One region of the Neorhizobium sp. LMR1-1-1.1 genome, then DNA from elsewhere that is predicted to be linked to it. Evidence: predicted binding sites of a transcription regulator. Region 1 holds the regulator's gene; the other holds the start of a gene.

What was found. Region 1 encodes PhoB, which activates phosphate uptake and scavenging genes when phosphate is short. Its sites were predicted from a motif close to TGTCATNNANCTGTCAT; they were not measured.
Region 2: the regulator PhoB is predicted to act here: its motif matches at 2,139-2,155, upstream of MRBLMR1_RS05055 (BtaA family protein).

What each region holds. Positions count from the first base shown of each region.
Region 1 covers NZ_JBEGHE010000025.1:405,257-414,557, reverse strand. Annotated here, with positions in the region: gene MRBLMR1_RS15190 (Hsp33 family molecular chaperone) at 1-87, opposite strand, end outside; gene argF (ornithine carbamoyltransferase) at 279-1,196, opposite strand; gene MRBLMR1_RS15180 (aspartate aminotransferase family protein) at 1,247-2,443, opposite strand; gene MRBLMR1_RS15175 (GcrA family cell cycle regulator) at 2,848-3,387, shown strand; gene MRBLMR1_RS15170 (PACE efflux transporter) at 3,587-4,021, shown strand; gene phoB (phosphate regulon transcriptional regulator PhoB) at 4,093-4,776, opposite strand; gene phoU (phosphate signaling complex protein PhoU) at 4,806-5,519, opposite strand; gene pstB (phosphate ABC transporter ATP-binding protein PstB) at 5,567-6,382, opposite strand; gene pstA (phosphate ABC transporter permease PstA) at 6,395-7,711, opposite strand; gene pstC (phosphate ABC transporter permease subunit PstC) at 7,708-9,192, opposite strand.
Region 2 covers NZ_JBEGHE010000001.1:1,067,896-1,077,196, reverse strand. Annotated here, with positions in the region: gene MRBLMR1_RS05065 (transglycosylase SLT domain-containing protein) at 1-694, shown strand, start outside; gene MRBLMR1_RS05060 (serine hydrolase domain-containing protein) at 698-2,038, opposite strand; gene MRBLMR1_RS05055 (BtaA family protein) at 2,204-3,454, shown strand; gene MRBLMR1_RS05050 (class I SAM-dependent methyltransferase) at 3,490-4,107, shown strand; gene MRBLMR1_RS05045 (glycoside hydrolase family 25 protein) at 4,239-5,021, shown strand; gene MRBLMR1_RS05040 (lytic murein transglycosylase) at 5,185-6,399, shown strand; gene MRBLMR1_RS05035 (DMT family transporter) at 6,495-7,409, shown strand; gene metF (methylenetetrahydrofolate reductase [NAD(P)H]) at 7,833-8,723, opposite strand; gene MRBLMR1_RS05025 (ArsR/SmtB family transcription factor) at 8,731-9,301, opposite strand, start outside.

The DNA of each region.
Region 1 (9,301 bases):
AACATCCAGGCCCTCGACCTGGAAGGGAACAACCCTGTCGTCTCCGGCAAAGTGGAGGTCCTTCAGTTCCACGGTTGCTTCCGCCATCATCTTACTCCTTCACACCGATCGTCTCGGGCCTTGTCCCCGACATTTACACAAACAGGCCGGCAAGCGGAACCGCTGGGCCGCTCGAAAATGTCGGGGATGTCTGTTGAAGCGCCGGCACTAGGCACGGCGCGTTTGAAAGCCGACAAATGGTGCCGGCTTCAAGCCAATTCAAGAGCCAGAAGACAGGCTCAGATCGCGCCGAAGCACCAGGCCAGAATGGACTTCTGGGCGTGGAGGCGGTTTTCCGCCTCGTCGAAGACAACCGACTGCGGGCCATCGATCACGGCGTCGGTGACTTCCTCGCCACGATGGGCCGGCAGGCAGTGCATGAACAGCGCATCGGCCTTGGCCTGCTTCATCAGCGCTTCATTGACCTGGTAGGGCTGGAAGATGTTGTGGCCGCGCGCCTTGTGTTCCTGGTTCATCGAAACCCAGGTATCGGTGACCACGACATCGGCGCCGGCAACCGCGCGCTCGACATCGTGGGTGAGCATGATCTCGCCGCCGTTGTTGCGCGCCCAGTTCAAGAACTTGTCATGCGGCTCGGAACCCATAGGGACTGCCATATTCATGCGGTAACCGAAACGGGCCGAACCTTCGACCAGCGAATGCAGCACGTTATTGCCGTCGCCGGTCCAGGCAATCGTCTTGCCGGCGACGGGACCGCGATGTTCTTCGAAGGTCATCAGGTCGGCCATGATCTGGCAGGGATGGGTGTCGTCTGTCAGCGCGTTGATGACCGGCACGGTGGCATGTTCGGCCAGCTCCAGAAGGCGCTTGTGATCGGTGGTGCGGATCATGATCGCGTCGACATAACGCGACAGAACCTTGGCGGTGTCGCCGATCGTCTCGGCGCGGCCGAGCTGCATCTCGGTACCCGACAGGAACAGCGTCTCACCGCCAAGCTGACGCATGCCGACATCGAAGGAAACGCGAGTGCGGGTCGACGGCTTCTCGAAAATCATGGCCAGCATCTTGCCGGCCAGCGGCTTGTCAGCTGTGCCAGCCTTGGTTGCCTGCTTTCGCACCTTTGCATCATCGAGGATGGAGCGCAGGTCACCCGCCGACACAGCGGAAAGATCGAGAAAATGCTTGGGAGATGCCATTACCTTGTTCCCTAACGGAGGGAACCGGAAGGCGCCCTCTCTACGTATTCTTAAGCGGATTTCTTCAGCTGTTCAGCCGACAGCGTTTCGGCAGCACGCTCGATACGGCGAAGACCTTCGCGCGCTTCCTCGGCGGTGACGACAAGCGGAGGCAGAATGCGGACGACGTTATCGCCTGCCATGACGGCCAGCATATGCTGATCGCGCATTCCGGAGATCAGGTCGCCGGCCGGCACCTTTGCCTTGATACCGAGCAACAGGCCCTCGCCGCGAATATCCTCGATCACGGTCGGGAAACGATCCTTGAGCGCTGCAAGGCCCTGACGGAAGACGAGTGCAACATCGCGAACGTTTTCCAGGAAACCGTCGGCGAGCACGATATCAAGCACCGCATTGCCACAGGCCATAGCTAGCGGGTTGCCGCCATAGGTGGTGCCGTGGATGCCGGGCTTCATGCCGGATGCGGCTTCTGCCGTTGCAAGGCATGCGCCGAACGGGAAGCCGCCGCCAATACCCTTGGCGATCGCCATGATGTCCGGGGTGATGCCGGCCCATTCATGGGCAAAGAGCTTGCCGGTACGGCCGACGCCGGTCTGAACTTCGTCGAGGATCAAAAGAAGACCCTTTTCGTCGCAGATGCGGCGCAGCTCGCGCATGAATTCCTTCGGAACCGGACGCACACCGCCCTCGCCCTGGATCGGCTCGATCAACAGAGCGCCGGTGTTCTCGTTGATCGCAGCGTTCAGCGCATCGAGATCACCGAAGGGCACCTGATCAAAACCCTGAGCCTTGGGGCCGAAGCCTTCCATATATTTTTCCTGGCCGCCGGCTGCGATCGTTGCGATCGTCCGGCCGTGGAAGGCACCTTCAAAGGTGATGATATGGAACTTTTCCGGGTGCCCCTTGGAATAGTGATAACGGCGGGCCGTCTTGATTGCGCATTCCAGCGCTTCCGCACCCGAATTGGTGAAGAAGGCCTTGTCCGCAAAGGTTGCGTCGACCAGACGGCGCGCCAAGCGCTCCTGCTCCGGGATTTCATAAAGATTGGACAGATGCCAGACCTTCTCGGCCTGCGATTTCAGCGCTTCGACCAGATGCGGATTGGCATGGCCGCAGGACGTGACAGCGACACCCGCACCGAAGTCGAGATATCGCTCGCCGCTTTCCGTCACAAGCCAAACGCCTTCGCCACGCTCAAAGCGCAGCGGGGCCCGGGCAAAGGTGTCGAAAAGCGCAGATTCAGCCATGGCGGCTCACTCCTAATGCATCCGATTGCGGATATTCAAAAAATCAAAATGCCGCCCTCGGGGCGGCCGCGGCACTATCGCCACTCATCCATGTGATGTCAACAAAACTCACGGAAATCTGGGGTTTCAAGGCATTTTGCTGCAAGGACGCAACCCTGCCGACAGCTGTGACAAAAATGACTCTCCCGGAAAGCAAGTTGGGGAAAACCGGGAAATCGATTCGTGGCGATTCCGGGGACTCTTGTCACGGAGTCTGCGGACCTCTAGGTTAAAGATCAATTACTAGACTGCATGCGGCGGAACTAGTCACCAAAAGCATAGATATAGTGCCTGTTGCGAGATGTATCGCGCGACATTGGTGAGGGATTCTGCATGCCACCAACGTTCAAAGGCGGAGAACGGGCATGAACTGGACGGACGAGCGCGTTGAAAAACTGAAAAGGTTGTGGTCGGAAGGCTTGAGCGCCAGCCAGATCGCCGCACAACTTGGAGGCGTAAGCCGCAATGCCGTGATCGGCAAGGTCCATCGCCTCAACCTGCCGGGCCGCGCAAAGGCGGGCGGCACAATCGCGACGAACCGTACGGCAAAGCGCCCAGCAGCAACTACTTCCCGTCCCCAGCAGACATTCGCCACCCGTCCGGCAGCACGCCCGGTCGCCCGTCCGGTCGGCGCAACCGCGCTCAAGGAAGAGGTCGAGTTCGAGGCTTCGCAGGAACTGGTCTACCGTCCCGCTTCCAACGTTGTCCTGCCGATTTCCCGCAAGCTGGCGCTGACCGAATTGACCGAACGCACCTGCAAGTGGCCCGTCGGCGATCCGCTGACGGACGATTTCCACTTCTGTGGCTGTGAGTCCCCGGATAATTCGCCTTACTGCACCTACCATGCGAAGCTCGCCTACCAGCCGGTCAACGAGCGCCGCCGTCCGAGCGCTGCACGGGCGTAAAGTTCGGCACCATAAACAACGATCAAGCGGGCTTCGGCCCGCTTTTTTGTTTGCCGTGCTGCGGGTTCTGCAAGGCAGCCTTGCCCGCCTGCGCCTTGCCTCCTGCGCCACAAACACCTATCTGAAAAGGCGTGAGGACGACCTCCCCCAGAATGGGCATTGATGCCGGGACGACCCGGATAACCCAATGGGGTATAAAATGCGCACGACACGCGACCGTATTCGTCACGCAATCAGCTTCGAAATCATCGGGCTTGCGATTTTCACACCGCTCGCCTCTTTCGTCTTCGGCATACCGGTCGAACATATCGGTGTCGTCGGGATCGTTTCGGCAACGCTGGCGACCGGCTGGAACTATCTCTACAATCTCGGCTTCGACCACCTGATGCAGACGTATCGCGGCGGTACGCAGAAAACCATGGCGCTGCGCGTTGCACATGCCGTGCTGTTCGAACTCGGACTGCTGATCGTGCTCATGCCGTTCATCGCTTGGTATCTGGGCGTGAGCCTGATGCAAGCTCTGGTGATGGATATCTCGTTCGCCCTGTTCTACCTAGTCTATGCGTTCTTCTTCAATCTGGCCTACGACCGGATCTTTCCGCTGCCTGAGTGGCAGGAAGAAGGCAAGGCCTGAAATGCTTCAGCCCGAGGCGGATGACCGCACTCGGGCTTAGAAACCTGCATTCCAGATCTTAATCCTGCAGATCAGGATTCCATCGAATAGCCGGCACCGCGAACGGTGCGGATGACATCCTGCATGTTGGAGAAGTTCAGCGCCTTGCGCAGGCGGCCGACATGCACGTCGACGGTGCGTTCGTCGACATAGATATCGTGGCCCCAGACGCCATCGAGAAGCTGGGAGCGCGAGAAGACGCGGCCGGGCGAGACCATGAGGAATTCCAGGAGACGGAATTCGGTCGGGCCAAGGCGCACTTCACGGCTCTTGCGGTGAACGCGATGGGTCTCGCGATCCAGTTCGATATCACCGCATTTCAGGACGCTGGAGAGAACCTCCGGCTTGGCACGGCGAAGCATCGCCTTGACGCGCGCCATCAGTTCCGGCGTAGAGAAGGGCTTGACGACATAGTCGTCGGCACCGGTCGCCAGACCGCGAACACGTTCGCTTTCCTCGCCGCGCGCTGTCAGCATGATGATCGGCAGGCGCTCAGTCTCTGGCCGCATGCGCAGGCGCCGGCACAATTCGATGCCGGAAACGCCGGGCAGCATCCAGTCGAGAACCAGAAGATCCGGAGCACGCTCCTGAAGCCTGATTTCGGCCTCATCACCTCTCAGAATGGTTTCGACCTCGTAGCCTTCGGCTTCGAGATTATAACGGAGGAGGACGCTGAGCGCCTCCTCGTCTTCCACGACCGCAATTCTCGGCTGCATACTAGATACACTCCATCAGACAGGCAAAATCAGTCAGCAATCGCGCCGACGGTGTTCGCCGTATCGTCCTTGGGACGCTCGCCTTCCGGCACAGCACCCGTCGTCATGTAGTAGATGGTTTCCGCGATGTTGGTCGCGTGGTCACCGATACGCTCGATGTTCTTGGCGCAGAACAGAAGATGCGTGCAGGTGGTGATGTTGCGCGGATCTTCCATCATGTAGGTCAAGAGTTCGCGGAAGAGCGATGTGTACATGGCGTCGATTTCTTCATCGCGCAGGCGGATCGCTTCGGCCTTTTCGGCAGAACGGCTGGCATAGACGTCCAGCACTTCCTTCAATTGAACGGCAGCGAGATCGGAGAGGTGTTCCAGACCGCGGGCGAGTTTGCGGGGAACGCCATGGCCCTGAACCGCAATGACGCGCTTGGCGGTGTTCTTGCCGAGATCGCCGACGCGTTCCAGGTCGGCTGCGATGCGCAGCGTCCCGATGATTTCGCGCAGGTCGGCAGCCATCGGCTGACGCTTGGCGATGGTGACGATCGCCTTGTCCTGGATCTCGCGCTCGGCGTGATCCAGGATCACGTCGTCGGAGATAACTTTCTGGGCCAGGGCAGAGTCACCATTGACCAGAGCGCGCACGGCATCGCCGCACATCTGTTCTGCAAGGCCACCCATTTCCGAGATGCGGCGGCGCAGATACTTCAGTTCTTCGTCGTAGGCCGACAGGATATGACTTGATACCATCTCTTTGTCCTCAAAATCCGTAGCAGCGGGCAACAGGCAACGGCCAATCAGCCGAAGCGGCCCATGATGTAATCCTGGGTGCGCTGGTCATCCGGATTGGTGAACATCTTGTCCGTGTCATTCTCTTCGACCAGCTGGCCGAGGTGGAACATGGCGGTACGCTGGGATACGCGGGCGGCCTGCTGCATCGAGTGGGTGACGATAACGATCGTATAGTTGGCGCGCAGTTCGTGGATCAGTTCCTCGACCTTTGCGGTGGCGATCGGGTCGAGCGCCGAGCAGGGTTCGTCCATCAAGATGACTTCCGGCGAAACTGCAACCGCACGGGCGATGCAGAGACGCTGCTGCTGACCACCGGACAGGCCGGTGCCGCCTTCATGCAGGCGATCCTTGACTTCCGCCCAGAGGCCGGCGCGCTGAAGGCTTGCCTCGACGATCTGGTCCATATCCGCCTTGTTGCGGGCAAGACCGTGGATGCGCGGGCCATAGGCGATGTTTTCGTAGATCGACTTGGGGAACGGGTTCGGCTTCTGGAACACCATGCCGACGCGGGCGCGAAGTTCCACGACGTCGATTTCCTTGTCGTAGATATCATCTTCATCAAGGGTGATCTTGCCGGTGACGCGGCAGCCCTCGATCGTGTCGTTCATGCGGTTGAGCGTGCGCAGGAAGGTCGACTTGCCGCAACCCGAGGGGCCGATCAGCGCCGTCACCGTGTTTTCGCGGACATTCAGGTTCACGTCGAAAAGCGCGCGCTTCTCGCCGTAATAGACTGATACGTCCTTGCCAATCATCTTGTACGCGACTTCATTCATCTTCTTGTCCAGCGCCTTCTCAACTGCTGCTTCTGACAACATATTCATTGTGTCGATCTCCTACCAACGGCGTTCGAAGCGCCGACGCAACAGAATTGCACCAACATTCATGACCACGAGGAACAGGAGCAGGATAATGATCGCTCCCGAAGTTCTTTCGACGAAGGCGCGTTCCGCCTCGTTTGCCCACATGTAGATCTGCACCGGCAGTGCTGTCGACGGATCCATCGGCGTCGTCGGATAGTTGGCGACGAAGGCGACCATGCCGATCAGGAGCAGCGGTGCGGTTTCGCCGAGAGCATGCGCCAGACCGATGATCGTACCGGTCAGGATGCCCGGCATGGCAAGCGGCAGGACGTGATGGAAGATGGTCTGCATCTTCGAGGCGCCGAGGCCGAGAGCCGCCGCGCGGATCGAGGGCGGAACCGCCTTCAATGCAGCGCGGGTGGCGATGATGATCGTCGGAAGCGTCATCAGCGTCAGGACCAGGCCGCCGACCAGCGAAGCCGAGCGCGGCAGGCCCATGAAGTTGATGAAGACCGCCAGACCCAAGAGACCATAAACGATGGAGGGGACGGCCGCGAGGTTGTTGATGTTCACCTCGATCAGGTCGGTGAACTTGTTCTTCGGCGCGAATTCCTCAAGATAGATCGAGGCGGCAACGCCGATCGGCAGCGCCAGGACGAGCACGATCAGCATCATGTAGAAGGAGCCGATCAAGGCCACGCCGACGCCGGCAGCTTCCGGACGGCTGGAATTGCCGTTAACGAAAATGCCGGTGTTGAAGTGCTTTCCGAGGGCGCCGGATTCCGCAAGCTGGTTCATCCAGCCGACCTGCTGGTCGGAAACCTTACGGTTGTTTTCCGACACGGAGAGATCGATCTGGCCCTTGAATGCGCTGTCGATATCGCCGGCGGCAAGCAGCGAGACCGTCTGGGTCGTGCCGATGATCTGTGGGTTGGCGACAACCATGTCACGCAGCTGGCCACGAACGCCGTCCGAGATCATCTGGTTGACGGCGCGCAGACCCGAACGATCGGTTTCAGCAACACCGAGCACCTTGGCGACGGCATTACGGGCGATGAGCGGGTAATTGGCCGTCACCAGCTTCTGCGGATCGGTGGCGCGCTCGTTATCCTTGTCGATGATCTGTTCGGAGAATTCGACCGGAACGGTGATCATCGTCTGCTGGAAGGCGGTGTATCCCTTGGAAACAACCGACCACAGAAGCAGCGCGAGAAACAGAAGCCCGAAGGACAGGGCGGCGATGCCATAGGCGCGGAAGCGACGTTCTGCAGCGTAGCGGCGCTTGATGCCGATATCGCGACGGGCGGGCTTCGCCAGGACGCCGGCGGGGGAAGAAACCACGTCGGTCATTCGTACTGCTCCCGGTATTTGCGCACGATGAAGAGCGCGTAGATATTGAGGCAAAGCGTGATCACGAAGAGCGTGATACCCAGTGCGAAGGCGACGAGCGTCTGCGGCGAGGTGAATTCAAGGTCGCCCGTCAGCTGGCTGACGATCTTGACGGTCACCGTCGTCATCGGCTCGAATGGATTGAGCTGCATGCGGGCCGCCACACCGGCAGCGAGAACCACGATCATGGTTTCACCGATGGCACGAGAGGCGGTCATCAGGAGAGCGCCGACAACACCCGGCAGAGCAGCCGGCATGACGACCTTCTTGATGGTTTCCGATTTGGTTGCGCCGAGACCGAGCGAACCGTCACGAAGGGCACGGGGCACTGCGGTGATGATGTCGTCCGACAGCGAGGAGACGTAAGGGATCAGCATGATGCCCATTACGAAACCGGCTGTCAGAACGCTCTGAGCCTGGATGAAGTTGGCGAAATCACCGGTGGCGATGCCGTTGATGCTGGACGAAAGATCCCGCAGGAACGGACCGACCGTGGTCAGCGCGAAGAAGCCATAGACGATGGTCGGGATACCGGCGAGAACTTCGAGCAGCGGCTTGGCGATCGAACGAAGCTTCGGTGAGGCATATTCCGACATGTAGATTGCCGAGAACAGGCCGACCGGTACGGCAACGAGCATTGCGACGAAGCCGATATAAAGCGTGCCGAGCAACAGCGGGATCAGACCGAACTGGCCCTCAGAGGCGCTCGCACCGGCTGCAGCGAAACGCGGATCCCAGACGGTGCCGAAGAAGAACTCCCAGGCAGGAACGCGGCCGAAGAAGTGGCCGGCTTCCGTCAGCATCGACATGACGATACCGATCGTCGTGATGATCGCGATCGACGAAGCGACGACAAGCGCGCCAAGGATGACACGTTCGACCCTGTTGCGGGCGCGGAAGCGATGCGAGATGCGGGTATAGGAAAGACCTGCGCCAATCAGCGCAACGATCAGCACAACAGCCGTCATGACACGGTTGCTGATCTTGTTCATCGCATTGAGGTCGCCGGCGGATTCGACCATGTACGGTTCCGGATCACCGGCAAGCGCAACGCCCTTGGCGCCGAGCGCGCTTCGAAGTTCGGCAGGGTTGCTGCCGACCCTGTCGATCTCGTCCAGCGTCAGGATATCCATGCCGCGGGCAAGCGAGTTGACCATGCCGAAAGCGAGACCCTGCTCAGCTTCTGACCTGGCCTTCACATCCTCGGGGAAACCGCCGCGAATGGTGGAATTGATGTAGAGCGGGCTGGCAATCAGCCAGGCAGCCAGAACGATCGCGGCCGGCAGGACGGCGCAGATCGCGACGAACGAGCCATAATAGCCGGGACGAGAATGGAGTTTGGAGGACAGTCCGCCAGCGATCGCCAGCGCATGTCGGGTCCCAACGACATAACAGACGATCGCAATGATCGCCAAAATCAACAAGATCAGTGGTGTGCTCATCAGAATCCCCCGGCCTACCGCCATCGGCGGCAGCCACTACCGCACAATTCCCATCACCGGAACCGAATTGGTCGCAAATACCCAGTTAAAAGGTCGCCCTGCGAAGGCG
Region 2 (9,301 bases), on a different contig from region 1:
CTCGACTGCCGCATCGATGCCTGTCGTCGTCGCCTCTGCTCAGCCAGTAGCGCACAGCACCGCCAAGGGTGCCCGCCTTGTTTCCCCTCCGCTCGCTCCGGCAGTCCAGTCGGGACAGATCCAACCGGCAGCAGCTCAGGCCATCGCGCTTGACGAACCAGAACTGACGCCGGACATGGTCGCGCTGCAATCGGTCATTCCGATCCCGCGCCCGCAGGTGCCGACGACTACGCTTGCTTACGCATCGCAGCCGAAAGCAGTCGCCGCAGTTTCGGCGATCGACAACCGGATGGAGTTCCCCCCGGCTCCCGGCGAGCCGATGCCGGAAACCGCGACGGACGCCCCTTCGAACTTGAAAAAGCTTATCCACCGTTATGCCGGCCTGTATGGTGTGCCGGAATCGCTGGTGCACCGCGTCGTGCACCGCGAAAGCAAATATGACCCCAAGGCTTATCACAAGAACGGTTATTGGGGCCTCATGCAGATCAAGTATTCGACGGCCAAATCGATGGGTTACGAGGGACCACCAGAAGGCCTTCTCGACGCCGAAACCAACTTGAAATACGCGATCAAATATCTCCGCGGCGCTTGGCTTGTCGCCGATAACCAGAACGACAACGCAATCCGGCTTTATGCGCGCGGCTATTATTACGATGCCAAGCGCAAGGACATGCTCCACGTCCTGCAGAAATAACGGCTAATCGGCGTTTATCCGTTTCACCACTTCCGATGCCAGCACACTCGCATCGTAGCCCTGCGATCTCGGCGTCAGGCCCAACTTCACGATCACCAGATCCAGTGACGGAATGACAAAGACATTTTGCCCGTCATGCCCGCTGATGACGAATGCATCCGATGGCAGACCGGCCCCGGGCTTCGGCAGCCACGTTTGCATTTTCGAATAGCGGCCGCCCGAACTTCTATTGGCCTCATGCATCTGCGCCACGAAGCCTTCCGGCAACAGGCGCGCCCCCTCCCACACACCGTCGCGCGCCAGAAACAGCCCGAACCGTGCCCAATCGCGGGCAGTCGCATACATGTACGAACTGCCGACAAACGTGCCCGCCGCATCGGTTTCCATGATTGCCGACGTCATGCCCAACGGCTCGAAGATCGCCCGCGAGGGATAGGCGAGCGCCTCATCACGATTACCGATGCGATTCATCCAGATCCTGGAAAGCAGCACGGACGTCCCGGACGAATAGGTGAAGCGCGAGCCGATCTCGTCCTCGAGCGTTATACTTTCGACGAAACGCGCCATATCCGGCTCAAGAAACAGCATGCGCGTTACATCGGCCACCGTCCCGTAATTCTCGTTGAAAGCCAGTCCGCTCTCCATGCCCATGAGATCGGAAATACGGATCAATGCGCGCCGATCATCCCTCCACTCCGTAAACAGGTTCTTCTCGTCGAGCGACAAGCGCCCTTCCTTCATCAGTCGCCCGATGATCGCGGCATTTACGGTCTTAGTCATCGACCAACCGAGAAGCGGCATATCTTTCGAAAAACCTTCACCATAGGCTTCGGCAACGATTTTGCCATGACTGACGATCACCACCGCCCGCATGCCTGGTCCGGTTAAAGCAGCGTCTGAAAATATTGAGACAAGCGTTTCTTCCGAATCGGCTTTATCCCCTTCAGGCCACAGCGCCTCGGGATCACTCTCTGGAACTGGCCTAGTGGCATTGGCCGCCGACTGAACACTTCCAACCGGCCCGACGGTGCATCCCGTTCCCTCGCGGTAAACTGCCTCGCTCGGCGCAATCGATCCCAGCAGGGCAGCATTGACGCGTTTACCGTCACGGTCGACTGCAATGCCCATCAACCGCAAGAGCGGATGGCCCGGCGCTTGAACATCCTGCTCCAGAATCACATCGGGATCACGCCCCGCAATGAAGACGTTGGAGCATACGATCTTCGCCGCATAGCCGCTGCCCACGCGCAGCAGATTGGGCGGAATGAAATAGATCCACAGACCGATGCCGATCGCCACGATGAGCAGGAACACCGCAAGACGACGAAAAATTACCTTCAGCACCAGCGCCTCCATTCTGTCTGCGGCATGCAAGCAAAATCCGTGACCGAGGGGAAGGCTCATTGTTGCGGAACGCGTTCACGATGAAGCAAGTCACAATGCGCGTCACGAAGCTGTTGCACGAAGCGGCTAAACGCCTCGAAACTCATGATGAGGCAGGATTTGGTCATGGCAGATATCGTCGAAGAACGTGGCTTGCAGCGCAACCGCAAGCTCAAGGACGCCCTCCTCCAGCACAAGGCCCTGTCGCCGCACGGCCTTTCCGAGCGCCTGTTCGGCCTGCTCTTCTCCGGCCTCGTATATCCCCAGATCTGGGAGGACCCGGCGGTCGACATGGACGCGATGGAACTGTCGGAAGGGCATTCGATCGTCACCATCGGCTCTGGCGGCTGCAACATGCTGGCTTATCTGTCCCGCTCGCCGAAGAGCATCGACGTTGTCGATCTCAATCGTCACCACATCGCTCTCAACCGACTGAAGCTTGCAGCCTTCAAACATCTGCCGGCGCATGCCGACGTTGTTCGTTACCTCGGAATGGACGGCCTGAAGTCCAACAGTTCGGCGTTTGATGCCCATATCGGCCGCAACCTGGACGAACAGACGCGAGCCTACTGGCAGAAGCGCTCACTGACCGGTCGTCGGCGCGTCGAGGTGTTCAACAGAAACATCTATCGCACTGGCCTGCTTGGCCGCTTCATCGCCATTGGCCACGTAATCGCCCGTCTCCATGGCGTCGATCTGAAGGAATTTGCCGAGGCACGCTCGCTGCGCGAACAGCGCCAGTTCTTCGACGCCAACATTGCTCCGCTCTTCGACCGCCCGCTGATCCGCTTCATTACCAGCCGCAAAAGCTCGCTCTTCGGCCTCGGCATCCCGCCCCAGCAATATGACGAGCTCGCGAGCCTCGCACCGAATGGCTCGATTGCACCGGTCTTGCGCGAGCGGCTTGAAAAGCTCGCCTGCCACTTCCCGATGAATGACAATTATTTCGCCTGGCAGGCCTTCGCACGCCGTTATCCGCGCCCGGAAGAAGGCAGCCTGCCCGATTATCTGCGTGCGGAAAATTACAAGGCGATCCGGCAGAATACCGATCGCGTCACGGTCCACCATGAGAGCGTCACCGTCCTTCTGGCGCGCAAGCCGGCCGGCTCGGTCGATCGCTTCGTGCTGCTCGACGCCCAGGACTGGATGACCGACGATCAGCTGAATGCGCTCTGGAGCGAAATCAACCGCACCGCAGCTCCTGGCGCCCGGGTCATCTTCCGCACTGCCGCCGAAAAGAGCGTCATCGAAGGCCGCATCTCCGATACGCTTAGGCAGGAATGGACCTATCTTGGCGAACGCTCCGCCGAACTGAACCTGCAGGACCGCTCCGCCATCTATGGCGGCTTCCACATTTACGTGAAGGCCGGCCAGTGAGCGCCGGCGCAACGACGGAAGCTCACGCCGCCCACATGGACCGCATGTACCGCTACCAGCGGCACATCTACGACCTCACGCGGAAATATTACCTTTTCGGCCGGGACAGAACGATTGCAGGCCTGAACGCGACCGACGGGACAAGCATTCTGGAAGTCGGCTGCGGCACCGGCCGCAATCTGGTCCTGACCCGCCGCCATTACCCGACGGCGAAGCTCTATGGCCTCGACATATCCGCCGAGATGCTGCAAACCGCACGCGCCAATCTGGCCGGCGACGCACAGCAACCTACCCTGATCGTCGCCGACGCCACGACCTTCCGCCCGCAGGACTTCGGTGTCAGCGGCTTCGACCGCATCATGATTTCCTACGCCGTCTCGATGATCCCGGCCTGGGAGGAGGCAATCACCACGGCACTGGCTGCCCTCAATCCGAAAGGCTCGCTGCACATCGTCGATTTCGGCCAGCAGGAGCGCCTGCCCGGCTGGTTCCGCGGCATGCTTCAAACCTGGCTGCGCCGCTTTCACGTCACCCCGCGGGCCAATCTTCACGAAGTCCTTCAGGCCAGGCTCGACGCAGCCAATGCCGCCATGACTTTCGAGGATATCGGGCGCGGTTACGCCTGGCACGCAGTGATCCGCAAGCGAGGCTGACGCACTCGTTATCCGGCCGATCATTTCGCCTTACGCAATCCCGGCGGCACTATGGTAAACGGAACGCTCGAATGCCGCGCGGCCTGATTCCGGCCGATAGCGGCTTAGCTGCAGCACAGACCGGATTCCTTATGCCGCGCACGCTTCTCGCCCTTCTTCTGACCGCCGTGCTGGCCAGTTCCTGCACGTCCACCAGCGACCTCATGGACACGGCCTCGATCAGCGGCACGAAGTTCAAGGACAATGACCCGCAGAATTTCGGCCGCGATCACCCCGGTCGGCACGAAGTCCACGGCATCGACCTGTCGAAATGGAACGGCACGGACATCGACTGGCAGACAGTCAGGAAATCCGACGTCGCCTTCGTCTTCATCAAGGGAACCGAAGGCAAGGACCGCATCGATCCGGCGTTCAGAACCCATTGGCAAGGTGCTGCACGCGCCGGCATCCCGCATTCCGCCTATCATTTCTACTATTTCTGTTCGACACCGGAAGATCAGGCCGACTGGTTCATTGCCAATGTACCAAAGGAAGCCAACATGCTTCCGCCGGTTCTGGACATGGAATGGAACCCCGCCTCACCGACCTGCAAGCTGAGGCCGGATGCAGCAACGGTGCGTGACGTGATGCGGCGCTTCATGGCCCGTATCGAAGCCCATTATGGCCGCAAGCCGATCATCTACACATCGGTCGATTTCCACCGCGACAACCTCGTCGGCGCATTCAACGACTATCACTTCTGGGTCCGCTCGGTGGCAGCGCATCCAGGCGAAATCTATACCGGTCGCAAATGGGCCTTCTGGCAATATACCGCTACCGGCGTCGTACCGGGCATAAGGGGTGAAACGGACATCAACGTCTTTTCCGGCAGCGCAAGAAACTGGAACACCTGGGTCGCCGCTGCAAACGACTGACTGTCAGTCCCGGTGAGATCGTAGCGCTGTCTCCATACCTATCACTGGCAATGTGAATGCGACTGCGCTAAATAGCCGGCTGCCGCCGCGCTCACGGGTACGTGCGGCACATATTTCTACATTGATCATCCCCGTACACGCCACAGATCGCCAGGATCGCCCTATGTCATTTCTCGACAGCCGTAGCTTTGTTCTTGCAGCCCTTATTGCCGGAGGGCTGACCGTCCCCGCATTCGCCCAGACGTCTTCCACGTCACCCGCCCCTGCCTGCGGTGGCGACCTGACCGCGTTTCTCGCGGGCGTGAAGCAGGAAGCAATCTCCAAGGGCATTCCGGCCTCGGCGGTGGACGAAGCCCTCGCTGGCGCGCAGATCGACCAGAAGGTTCTGAGCCGTGACCGCGCTCAGGGCGTTTTCCGTCAGACTTTTCTTGAGTTTTCTCAGCGCACGGTCAGCCAGGCTCGCCTCGATATCGGCCGCCAGAAACTCAAGCAGCTCGCCGATGTTTTCTCTCGTGCGGAAAACGAGTTCGGCGTGCCCGCAGGCGTGATCACCGCCTTCTGGGCGATGGAAACCGACTTCGGCGCCGTCCAGGGCGATTTCAACACCCGCAACGCGCTCGTCACGCTCTCCCATGACTGCCGCCGCCCGGAACTCTTCCGCCCGCAGCTGATCGCCCTGATCGAGATGGTGCAGCACGGCGACCTCAACCCGTCGACCAATACCGGTGCATGGGCCGGCGAAATCGGCCAGGTCCAGATGCTGCCGGAAGACATCATCGCTCAAGGCGTCGATGGCGACAACAGCGGCCATATCGACGTTAAGGGCAGCGCACCGGATGCGGTTCTGACGGCCGCGAAATTCATCCAGAGTATGGGATGGAAGAAGGGCGAGCCCTGGATCCAGGAAGTAACGTTGCCGGAGAATCTGCCCTTCGAGAAATCCGGCCTCGGCAACGAAATCCCGGCCAGCGAGTGGTTCTCCTACGGTGTCACCCCGCGTGATGGCGACACGAAATTCGGCAACCTGCCGGCAGCTCTCATACTGCCCCAGGGCCGCAAGGGACCGGCCTTCCTTACTTACCCGAATTTCGGCATCTACCTGCAGTGGAACCAGTCGTTCATCTACACGACCTCCGCCGCCTATTTCGCCACTCGTCTGACCGGCGCACCGCCCTACCAGAAGACAACTCCGGAACAGGGCCTCGATGTAGAGGCCATGAAGCAGCTGCAGACCAAGCTTGATGCTCACGGCCACGATGTCGGCAAGATCGATGGCATTCTCGGCTCCGGCACGCGCCAGGCTGTCCAGAAGGAACAGGCGCGCCTCGGCATGCCTGCCGATGGCTGGCCGACGGAGGCGCTGCTTCAGGCGCTTTAAGGTAGGAAATTGACCCCATGACACGAAACGGGTGGCGATCTGATCGCCGCCCGTTTTATCTTCTGCATCTCAATCAGCGCGAGAAGAGCATCCGGATGACATCAGCGACACCTCGATTGACCCCACTCGCCTGGGCCCTGCTCTTCCTTCTCGGTCTTCTCTGGGGTGGTTCCTTCTTCTTTGCCCGCATCGCGGTCCATGAAGTGCCGCCCTTCACGCTGGTTCTGCTGCGCCTCGGCATCGCTGCTCTCGCGCTGCATATCTATTTACATGGACGCTTCGGCACTTATTCGATCCTGAAACAGCACTGGCGCTCGTTCCTTATCCTCGGCTTGATCAACAACGCCCTGCCCCATACGCTGATCTTCTTCGGCCAGACCGAGATCGGCGCGGGACTCGCCTCCATCCTCAACGCCACCACGCCGATCTGGACGGTGATCATTGCCAATCAGTGGACCTCGGACGAAAAGCTGACCGGCGCCAAGCTTGCCGGCTGCGCCGCAGGCCTTGCCGGCACCTGCATCCTGATCGGCCCGAGTGCGATGACAGCCAGCGCCGCCCCGCTCTGGGCACTCATCCTTCCAGTCATGGCGGCGATCTCCTATGGCCTAGCCGGGACCTACGGCAAGCGTTTTCGCGGCATTCCAGCCCCGGTGACGGCAGCAGGCCAGCTGACCGCCTCCAGCTTCATCATGCTGCCGATCTCGCTGATTGCCGACCAGCCCTGGACGCTGACAACACCTTCGACGCACGCGATCGCGGCAATCATCGCCTTGGCTCTTCTATCGACGGCGCTCGGCTACCTGATCTTCTTCAGGATCCTCTCGATCGCGGGGGCAACCAATACCTCGCTTGTCACTCTGCTGGTGCCGCCGAGCGCTATTCTGCTGGGAGCCATATTCCTCGGAGAACGCCTCGCGATGACTGACTTGGCTGGAATGGCCGTCATCGGTTTCGGCCTGGTTCTGCTCGACGGACGAATCCTTCGCATGCGCAAAAAGACTGTTTGAAGCAGTGCAAAAGAGCCTTTCCACTCACGGAAAATAACGCTCATTAACAGACAAATAGATGAATTTAACGCATACGAAAGCTTCGTTAATTCACATTATTTCATTTATTATCAAAAAGATAGATTGACAACAAAATCCTAACGCGGCTTGGTCACTGCGTTGCAGCACAAAATTCCGCTTTCCATTTGACACGGAACCGACATAAAATCGGACCGTCAACGCAAGGAGGCAGACATGGGACGTACATACCCCCTCAATCTCCTGGTAGTCGGTGCTGCATTCGCATTCATAGCCTCGATGCTCTTCATCTAGGCCAAAAGACTACCGGTCGTATCTTGCATCCATGAACGTTTGATATGGACCTGAATTTCGAAAGGCGCATGTTCCCCGGAACATGCGCCTTTCATTTAAGACAGCCTTCGGTCAAGCCGCAGCCTTACGCATTCCCGGCTTGTAGCCGATATTGTCCAGCACGGCGGAAACGAGCGGCGAACGGTTCATCGTGTAGAGATGAATATGGTTGAAACCGTTGCGACCGAGTTCTTCGATCTGCTCCGCAGCGACTTCGGCGGCGACCTTGGCCCGATCATCCGGGTTGTCGTCCAGCCCCTCGAACCGCTCATCGAGAAACCCGGGAATGGTCGCGCCGCAGCGTTTCGAAAAGCGCTTGAGCTGCGTCAGGTTCTGGATGGGCATGATGCCGGGAATGACCGGAATGGTAACACCGGCTGCAGCAACCTCATCCATGTAGCGGAAGAAGACCTCATTATCGAAGAAGAATTGGGTTAGCGCACGGTGAGCGCCGGCATCGGCCTTCTGCTTCAAGACCGAGATATCCGCAGCCATATTGCGGCTTTCGGGATGCTTTTCCGGATAGGCTGAAACGGAAATGTCGAAATCGCCGTATTCCGCCAACGCCTGCACCAGATCCGCCGTCCGCTGAAAACCGTCTGCATGCGGCAGATAGGTCGTACCGATGCCAGCGGTCGGATCACCTCTGAGCGCAACGATCCTGCGCACTCCTGCAGCGCGATACTCCTCGACGACCGAGCGTACTTCATCCTTGGAAGCATCAACGCAGGTCAGGTGTGCGGCAGTCGCTAGGTTGGTCTTGTCGATGATCCCGGTGACAGCCGAGAGCGTCGGCTCTTTTGTGGATCCACCTGCCCCATAGGTCACGGTGACGAATTCCGGCTGAAAGAGCGCCAGACGATCGACTGTCTCGAACAACTGCGCCTCCATCTCCTCGGATTTCGGCGGGAAGAATTCGAAAGAAATATCGAATCGCGGGCGTGTCGTGGTCTCGTTCATCATATTCTTCCTAAAATACCGAAATTGCTTCCGCTGGCTCAGCATCGGCCATCAGGAGACGGCGATCCTTTGCCAGCCATATCGTGACAGTGAGACCGTCATCTTGTTCGGGCGCAATATCGATGGCTTTTTCGATATCGAGCCCGGTCTTTTCCAACCAGTCGCCAATAGCCTCATGTGAGAAGCCAAGGCGTACATGGGCATGCTCTTCGCGCAAATGTTCAAGCTTGTGTGGTGCAAGGTCAACGATCAGCAACCTGCCGCCTGGCCGCAGGATACGGGCTGCCTCTGCGATCGCAAGTTCAGGCTGGTCGAGGAAATGCAGTACCTGGTGAATCGTGACGAGGTCGAAATCCTGTCCATCAAGCGATAGGTTGAGAATATCCGCATGACGCACGGACGCTTTCAGGATGCCGGCCTTGTCCAGATTGGCGCGCGCGACCGCCAACATATCGCGGCTTGCATCGACGCCAATCGCACGGCGGTAATGCGGAGCAAGCAGTTTCAGTATCCACCCCGTGCCCGTTCCAAGATCGAGCAGGGAATCGATAGGGGAAGGACCGACCAGCCGTAAAAGCGCC